Linked DNA regions of Congzhengia minquanensis. The protein of the gene in region 1 binds, or shares a complex with, the protein of each later gene. Links are inferred from orthologs where the notes say so. Each region holds a gene or a part of one and is shown on either strand. Other genes may lie near its edges.

What was found. Proteins that work in one complex are often made in the same cells at the same time.
Region 2: the proteins of mnmG (region 1) and mnmE are in contact, whole or in part, in a solved structure (PDB 9HIP), measured with the Escherichia coli proteins. The link is inferred for Congzhengia minquanensis from one-to-one orthologs.

What each region holds. Positions count from the first base shown.
Region 1 is NZ_JACRSU010000003.1:63,852-68,209, reverse strand. The notes cover bases 476-3,420. They hold mnmG (tRNA uridine-5-carboxymethylaminomethyl(34) synthesis enzyme MnmG), read right to left. Parts: upstream 2,931-3,420; coding sequence 1,020-2,930; downstream 476-1,019. Other genes in these bases: H8698_RS08095 (glycosyltransferase), read right to left, coding at 3,013-3,420; H8698_RS08105 (YicC/YloC family endoribonuclease), read right to left, coding at 476-994. In the rest of the region: extracellular matrix/biofilm regulator RemA, read right to left, coding at 1-97; more of H8698_RS08105, read right to left, coding at 116-475; more of H8698_RS08095, read right to left, coding at 3,421-4,299. UniProt on the Escherichia coli protein: NAD-binding protein involved in the addition of a carboxymethylaminomethyl (cmnm) group at the wobble position (U34) of certain tRNAs, forming tRNA-cmnm(5)s(2)U34.
Region 2 is NZ_JACRSU010000001.1:346,299-350,685, reverse strand. The notes cover bases 772-3,745. They hold mnmE (tRNA uridine-5-carboxymethylaminomethyl(34) synthesis GTPase MnmE), read right to left. Parts: upstream 2,954-3,745; coding sequence 1,589-2,953; downstream 772-1,588. Other genes in these bases: gatB (Asp-tRNA(Asn)/Glu-tRNA(Gln) amidotransferase subunit GatB), read right to left, coding at 3,640-3,745; H8698_RS01680 (hypothetical protein), read right to left, coding at 2,950-3,525; H8698_RS01690 (putative polysaccharide biosynthesis protein), read right to left, coding at 772-1,513. In the rest of the region: more of H8698_RS01690, read right to left, coding at 1-771; more of gatB, read right to left, coding at 3,746-4,387. UniProt on the Escherichia coli protein: Exhibits a very high intrinsic GTPase hydrolysis rate. Involved in the addition of a carboxymethylaminomethyl (cmnm) group at the wobble position (U34) of certain tRNAs, forming tRNA-cmnm(5)s(2)U34.

The DNA.
Region 1 (4,358 bases):
GAATCACGCGCTTAATCGGCGCCGATTCCGGGCTGACAATGGCCACCAGCCGGTTTGCTGAAATAATGTTACCGAATCCGATATTGATAAGCTTCATGTGACTGTTCTCCTAACGTTACTCTATATTCTGAATTTGCTCCCGCAGCTTTTCTATTTCAGATTTTATCTCCACAACATGTTTCGCAATTCCAAAGTCGTTCGCCTTTGAGCCGATGGTGTTGGTTTCCCGGTTAATCTCCTGCACCAGGAAGTCTAATTTCCGGCCCACAGGCTCAGACAGCGCAAGAATTTTTTCCAATTCTTTGAAATGGCTTTTTAAGCGGACCAGTTCTTCGTCGATGCAGACACGGTCGGCCATAATGCCCACCTCAGTTAAAAGACGCGACTCGTCAATTTGAAAATTGCCCAGAAGTTCGGTCATTCTCTCTTTCAATTTTTTGGAATATTCCTCCACAATCTGCGGCGTGCGCGTTTCAATTTCGGCAATTAAGTCCTGAATTGCCGACGCACGCGACACCAGGTTTTCCCGCAGGCGCCCGCCTTCCCGGAGCCGCATGGCAACAAAGTCCTCCACTGCGCCGTTTAAGCAGGCGGACACCATCTCCCAGACCTTGTCTTTATCCTCCTCCTGCTGGCGCGTAATGAAGATATCGGAAAAGCGCGAAAGGTCTGACAGGCAGATGTCGTTTCTTAAATTATATGTTTCTTTCAGCTCTTTTAAAACATTATAATAGTTTTCAGCTAAAACATGGTCTAAGCTGACGACCTTATCCTCATTGGTATAGTTTTCTATGTAAACAAAAACCTCAACCTTGCCCCGGGATATTTCGCCGGACACGGTTTCCTTAATTTTATCCTCCAGATAGCCGTAGGCTCTGGGGACTTTCACGGAAATGTCGCAGTATCTGGAGTTGACAGAACGAATGTCTATCACGATTTTTCTGTTTTCGTCAATGTGTTCGCAGCGGCCGTAGCCTGTCATGCTCTTTATCATAAGAAAAATTCCTTTCCTGTCTTTTTTACAGGCGGTTCTGCTCTAAATACACCAAAAGAACCGAGATGTCCGCCGGGCTTACCCCGGAAATTCTTCCCGCCTGGCCAATGGAGGACGGGCGCATTTTCACAAGCTTTTGTCTTGCTTCAATCCGCAGTCCGTCAATTTTTTCATAGTCAATCCCCTCCGGCAATCTGCGCTCTTCTAACTTTTTAAACTGTTCCACCTGTTTTTGCTGCCGGGCAATGTATCCCTCGTATTTTATCAAAATTTCGACTTCCTCGGCCTCCTGCCCGGTAAGGCCCTGCTCTTCGCCAATCAGAGAGATTAGCCCCCTATAGTCAAGCTCGGGGCGTTTTAGCAAATCGCAGAACTTTGCGCCGGTAGAGATCGGGGTTGAGCCGTGTTCCTTTAAAAAGGACAGCACTGCATCTGACGGCGGAAGCACTATTTTTTCAAGCCGTTTTATTTCCCCTTCAATTCTTTCCTGCTTTTTACAAAATAATGCATACCGCCGGTCTGAAATTAAGCCGATTTCATGGCCCAGGGGGGTGAGTCTTGCATCGGCATTGTCCTGCCGGAGCAAAAGCCGGTATTCCGACCGCGACGTCATCATCCGGTATGGCTCATGGGTACCTTTGGTCACCAAATCGTCAATCAGCGTTCCGATATAGCTGGTGGAACGGTCCAGCGCCACGGGGGGCTTTCCCTGGGTTTTTCTTGCCGCGTTAATCCCGGCAATTAAGCCCTGGGCCGCCGCCTCCTCATAGCCGGAGCTGCCATTAAACTGTCCTGCGCCGAACAGGCCGCGGATTTCTTTAAATTCCAGCGTTAAATCCAGCTGGGTGGGGTCGATACAGTCATACTCAATGGCGTAGGCTGTGCGCATCATTTTTACGTTTTCTAAGCCCTTTATGCTTCTGAGCATTTTTATCTGCACGTCCTCCGGCAAGCTGGACGACATGCCCTGCACGTACATTTCTTCGGTATTTTCGCCCATCGGCTCGATAAAAAGCTGGTGGCGTTCTTTATCGTGAAACCGCACGACCTTATCTTCAATCGAAGGGCAATACCGCGGGCCGACGCCCTCGATTTTGCCGCTGTAAAGCGGTGAGCGGTGCAGGTTGTCCATGATAATTTTATGCGTTTCTGCATTTGTATATGTTAAATAACAGGATTCTTTATTCTCTCCCGGATTTTCGGTTTCAAAGGAAAAGGGCGTGATGGTTTCGTCCCCGTCCTGACGTTCCATTTTAGAAAAGTCCACGGTACTCCGGTTCACTCTGGCAGGGGTGCCGGTTTTAAACCGCATAAGCTGCACGCCGCACGCAAGCAAAGACGCAGACAGCCCTTCCGCTGCCCTGGTTCCGTCCGGCCCGCCGGCGTAAGCCGTGTCTCCGATGATAATTTTTCCCTTTAAATAGGTGCCGCTGGCAATGACGACGCACTTCGCCGGATAAAACGCGCCCGTGTGGGTTACAACGCCTAAAACCTGATTATTTTCTATAAAAAGCGATGTGACCTCGGCCTGTTTTAAGTCTAAGTTTTCAGTCAGCTCAAGGGTATGCTTCATTACCTGCTGGTATGCCCGCCTGTCAGACTGCACTCGAAGGGAGTAAACAGCCGGCCCTTTGCCGCGGTTTAGCATTCGCGACTGCAAAAAGGTTTTGTCCGCCGCCTTGCCCATTTCGCCGCCCAAAGCGTCGATTTCCCGCACAAGGTGGCCCTTGGCGGTTCCGCCGATTGACGGATTGCAGGGCATGTTGGCCACGCTGTCTAAATTTAAGGCAAACACCGCCGTTTTTGCGCCCAGCCTGGCTGAGGCCAATGCCGCCTCGCAGCCCGCGTGCCCTGCGCCCACAACGACAACGTCGTAGCTTTCTGCAAGGTAGCACGCATTCTCCGGGATTTGCGGAAAACCGCTGTTTTCTTCCATGGAACTCTCCTTCGGTTTCTCTAAAGTAAATTTATCTTATTTATTATATCACAAATCAAGCGTTTTCGCAACTAAAACTTTCTTAATTTAACAGATATATCCTCCGGTACGCCTGATACATTTCCTCTGCGGCGCCTGAAAACTGCTTTGCGTTTTGTTCCTTATTATCCAGCAAGAACAGCTCTTTTACGGCCGATTTTAAAGCGGCAACATCGCCAAAGGGCACAAAATTTGAGACTTTCGGCGAAACCGTTTCCGGCGCGCCGCCGCTTGCAAAGCCTGCCACAGGCGTGCCGCAGGCCGCGGCCTCCAGGCAAACGGTAGGAAAATTATCCTCCCGGCTGGTGATTAAAAACACATCTGCCCCGCGGTAGAGGTTGGCCATTTCTTCCGGGCTCTGTTTTCCCGGAATCAACGTAACGTTGGGCGGGCACAAAACCTCTTCCTGTGCGCCTACAATTAAAAACCGGGTTTTGGGCATGGTTTCCGCCAGCTTCAGCACATATTCTCCGCCCTTGCGGCCGCTCATAATGTTCTGCGCCGCCGCCAGAACCACGCGTTCCTCTTTTATTTCATATTCGTCCCTTACGCTGTTTTCCCCGGGGTAGAACGTGCCCGGCTCAATGCCGTTGGGGATAACGCAAATGGGGTGGCCGGACAAAATACTTTCTTTTGCCCTGTCCGCCAGCCACCGGGAGGGGGAAACAACCGTTAAGGTATGAAACTCTGAAAACACCTGTTGTTTTAACAGCCAGAGCGCGCGGGACTTGTCCAAAAGCGCGGCGGGGTATTCGCCCATGCGCGGACAATTGCCGCAGCCGCCGGCTGCGCCGGGGCTGTATGCTGCGCTGGGGGGCAAAACCTCTTTTAAAGCGGCCTTGCTGCTCTCAAAGCGGCGAATGCCGCCGGGGCTGTTTACGCGCCATTTTTCACAGTCCCCCGAAAAGGCGCACCGGCCCGTGAACAAAAACTCGTCATGGAGCGTGAGAACCGTTTTTATTTTCCGTTCTTTTAAGAATTCAAGCAGGCGGAAAATGTCTGCATAGTATCCGTGCAGGTTATGCAGGTGCACCACATCGGGGTGAAAGGTTTCCATTTTTTCTAAGATCCTGTCCGTGCTTTTTTTTCCAAAGCAGCCTACGCGGCCGGAAAGCCGGGACAAAAGTGCGTTTACATACCGCTCCGGCGCGGTCTGCACCGACTGCGTCGGGGCCATTGCCTGCGTCGGGGCTGCCGGCTCCGTCGTTTTCGGGCCGCGGGCATACAAAAACCGGGACTCCGCCCCGTCCCGCAGCAGCCGCCTGTGGATACTGTTTGCGATTGCTCCCGTACTGCCGCTATTTGAAACGTTGATTTGAAGAACTTTCAACTTTAAAACCGCCTTAGCGCCTGTGTGCGCCCTTTATCATTTGTGTTTATTATACTAAA
Region 2 (4,387 bases), on another replicon or contig:
GGCAACCTAAAAGTCCCGCCGCCACGTTAAACGACAGATATACAATCAGCCCCATAATCAAGGCCGATATGAAAGGCTTGATAATAAAATCCCGCACATTGAAATTTGGCTTTATAATTTTTTTGATGGACATAAGATTCAAACCTGCAATTAAGAGGTAACAGCAAAAGGTGCTGACCGGAGCACCGCCAATGTTTAAGGCAGGCACGGCAATTAAAACATAGTTTGAAACCACCTTGAACAGTCCGCCGATGAGCATGTTGCGCACGGGAATAAACACGTGGCCCGCCGCCTGCAAAATGGCGGTGGAAACAGAAACGGTGCAAACAAACACAATTGCCAGGGAAAGGAGCGTCAGCGTGTCCTGTGCCCGGGCATTATTATAAAGGCAAATTAAAATCGGCGTGGATAAAACAGCCAGGCCAATGGCGCAGGGCAGGGAGAAAATCGTCGTAATCCGAATGGAGGACTCGGTGAGCAACCTAGCCTGAGATTTGTTGCTGATTGCCAACGCCGCGGAAATGGCAGGCACAATGCTCATGGAGATGGACGTGACAATGGAGGGCGGCAGGTTAAACAAAGACATGGCATAGCCCGAATAGGAGCCATACATCACATCCGCTGCCTCGTGAGAGATGTTGGCCCCCACCATGGCGTCTTGCGGGTTAACACCGAAAAACTCCGTCAGTGTGCGGAACAAATCCGGCGTAACAGAAATTGCCTGAAGCCGGTTTCCTATCATAAACGTGTCGATAACGTTGGTTAACGACATCACCGCCGCGCCAATGGTAATGGGCACGGCAATGGTTAAGAGCTTTACAAAAATTGTGCTGGTGGAGCGAGCCGCAGTTGTGTTGTAAGATGGGGTGCTTCTTTTGTTTTTATAGTAGAAAAACACCAATAACAGCAGGGCAAAGAGGCCGCCCAGGGTTACGCCGAACACCGCACCCGCCGCTGCCAGTTCCACAGAAACCGACATTAAAAAGTAAGCGCCTGCAAGGCCGATAACAAGCTTTGCAACCGACTCTAACACCTCGGAATAGGCTGTGGGAATCATGTTGGAATGGCCCTGAAAATAGCCCCGGAAAGCTGACAGCATAGAGATGAACAAAATTGCGGGAGAAATGGCCACAATGCTAAGATAAGAGCCGGGTGAGTTAAACGCTCCTTCGGCAAAGGGGCGCGCACCGAAAAACAGCACGCAGGTACCTGCCGCACCGATGATGGTGAGCAAAATTACCGCGGCTCTGAGAATTTTTTTCGACTCGCCGTAGTTTTTTTTGGCCAGGCTTTCCGACACCATTTTGGAAACGGCCACAGGCAGACCAGCTGTCGCCATAACGAACATGGCGGCATAGAGATTATAGGCCCGGGTGAAAAAGGCCATTCCCGTTTCGTGCAAAATGTTGGCTAAAGGTATTTTAAAGCATGCGCCGATTATTTTTACAACCAAATGGGCAACAACCAAAACCGCCGCGCCCTCCATAAACGATTGTTTCTTAATTTCCTTCAAGTTCTGTCATCCTTTCAAGGGGAAGATATGATAGCATGTCACTATTTAATTTATTGCTGTCTGGACTATAATATACTATTTTCCCAGACAAAACCGGGCAAATATTTTGTCCACCACTTCTTCCGATACGGTTTTACCCGTAATTTCGCCCAAATGCGCCGCACAGTCGGTAATGTCGATGGACACCAAGTCGTAAGGCACCTGGGCATTTAAAGCCGCCGCAGCACGCGAAACAGCCGCTAAAGCGTTATGTGCCGCCTCTTTGTGTCTGAGGTTAGTTAAAACTGCTCGGTTTTCAGCGGACAACACGCCCAGCTGAAACTTTTCTTCAATTTTATTGGTCAGTGCGGTTAACCCTTCGCCTGTTTTGGCGGAGATTGCCACCGCGTCTGCACCGTCAAACGCGCCGCCGGTTTTTATGCAGTTTAAATCGCATTTATTCAGCAGCACAATTACGTTTTTATCCCGAATTGTTTCAAAAATGTCTAAGTCTTCCTGGGTGATATCTTGCGACCCGTCAACCACGAACAGAACAAGGCCGGCCTTTTCAATATATTTTTTCGATTTGTCAATTCCCAGGCTTTCAATTCTGTCTTCCGTCTGTCGGATCCCCGCTGTGTCGAACACGTTTAACACAATTCCGTTCAGTGTGACGCGCTCTTCAATCACGTCCCGGGTGGTGCCGGCAATGTCCGTCACAATGGCGCGGGACTCCCTTGCGAGCAAATTTAAAACGGAGGATTTCCCCACGTTGGGCTTTCCGCATATTACAGTGTCAATCCCGTCGCGGATTAGTCTGCCCCGGTTCGCGGTTGCAAGAAGGGAATTTAGCCCATCCTGCACCTTCGTAAGGTCTTTCAGCAGACTGCCCGGTTCATATTCGTCCACGTCCTCCTCCGGATAGTCTAAATTGGCGTTGATTTTTGCCAAAACCTCTAACACCACGTCCCGAATTTGGTTAATTTCATCTGACAGTGCACCGCCCAGCTGGTTTGCCGCGGCGGACAGGGCAAGGGAGGAGGGCGAATGAATCACGTCAATCACAGCTTCGGCCTGGGAAAGGTCTAAACGGCCGTTTAAAAAAGCACGTTTGGTGAATTCGCCCGGGGCGGCCAAAGCAGCGCCATTTTTTAAGACGCAGGCAAGCACGGCCTCGGTTACCACCAATCCGCCGTGGCAGTTAATTTCCACCGTGTTTTCCCGGGTAAAGGTGTTGGGGGCAAGCATAACGGAAATTAACACTTCGTCTACCACATGATTGCCGTCGTAAATAAACCCGTAGTGAATGGTGTGAGAGGCGGCTTCCTCTAGCGGTTTACCGTTTTTTGCGCGAAAAACTCTGTCGGCCACAACTACGCTGTCCGGCCCGCTGATGCGGATGATGGATATGCCGCCGGTGCCGTGAGGCGTTGCAATGGCTGCAATGGTTTCGTTTGTCATATCCGAATTGCCCCCTTTGGTTCAAATTTTAAATAGTCGTCTAAAATATCGGATAGGCCCTCCAAAAACGCACGCACCTCAGAAAATTTAAGGAGCAGGCGGAACACCGACTCAGTTTTTCGTTGAAAGCTGGGGTTTAAAAAGGGATAGGCCTCTTTTTCTGTCAGCGGGCAAAGGGAATAGGCCCTGGGGTCTATGATAATTTTCAGACCTGCGTTCTCACGGAAATAGGGAATGAGGGGGAAAATCCGGCAGGACAGCGGGCGTGCACTCCGCCGGCACAGTCCGCTGCACAACAGCAGGTCCGCCCGTTTGCCGCCATAAACAAACTCCGACGGCACAACTTGAAAACCGGGACGGTTTAAAAACAGCGGTTTTTCGCCGGGAAACAAATACATGCCGGTTTCCTCGGAGGAGTCGCACAAACTATCGGCATTGTTAAATCTGCCGTCGCTGTTGCCACTGTCGCCGCCGCAGCAGGCCTTGCCGCAGAGCGCGCCGCAGTCGGCCAAAAGGGGCGTTGTGTCTCCAAAATATGTATAAATGCTTTGGTAAAGTGTGCTTGCCTGCATAAATTTCTCCTCAGTTAAAAATTTATCCGCTTCCGGACAGAAAACGATGCCCGGAAACGGAAATAATTTGTGTTATTTAGCCTGATCCGCGCAGGGCGGAGCAGTGCCGCTTGCCTACGCGTTGTCCAGAGCTTCTTTTAACAGCTTATTGATAATCTGCGGATTTGCCTTACCGCGGGACATTTTCATGGTCTGCCCCACTAAAAAGCCCATTGCCTTGTCTTTTCCGGCCTTATAGTCTGCTATCGACTGTGGATTGTTCTTCAAAACCTCGTCAATCATCTCTTTAATGGCCCCTTCGTCTGAAACCTGAACCAGCCCCAGCTTTTCGACAATTTTTTCCGGGTCTTCCGGGTTTTCAAACATGGCGGAGAGTACTTTTTTCGCCGCGCTGGTGCTGATGGTGCCTTTTTCAATCAGCGCAATCATTTGTGCCAGCTGGCCGGCGGAAAAAGGAATGTCTGCCGGCTCTAATTCTTTGTCGTTTAAAATTTTAGAAATGTCGCCCATAAGCCAGTTTGAGGCAATTTTCGGCGTGGCGCCTGCGGCTACGCATGCGTCAAAATAATCTGCCAGGGTTTTGGACGACGTGATGATAAACGCGTCGTATTCCGGCAGACCGTGCTCGGCAATGTAGCGCGCTTTGCGCTGTTCGGGCAGCTCGGGAATTGTTTTTCTGATTACTTCAATCCATTCGTCCGACACCACAATGGGCACCAAATCCGGCTCGGGGAAGTAGCGGTAGTCCTGGGCATCCTCTTTCGAGCGCATTACAGTGCTCACACCGTGAATGTCGTCCCACCGCCTGGTTTCCTGGTCAACGGTGCCGCCTTCATCTAACACCTTTGCCTGGCGCTTTTCT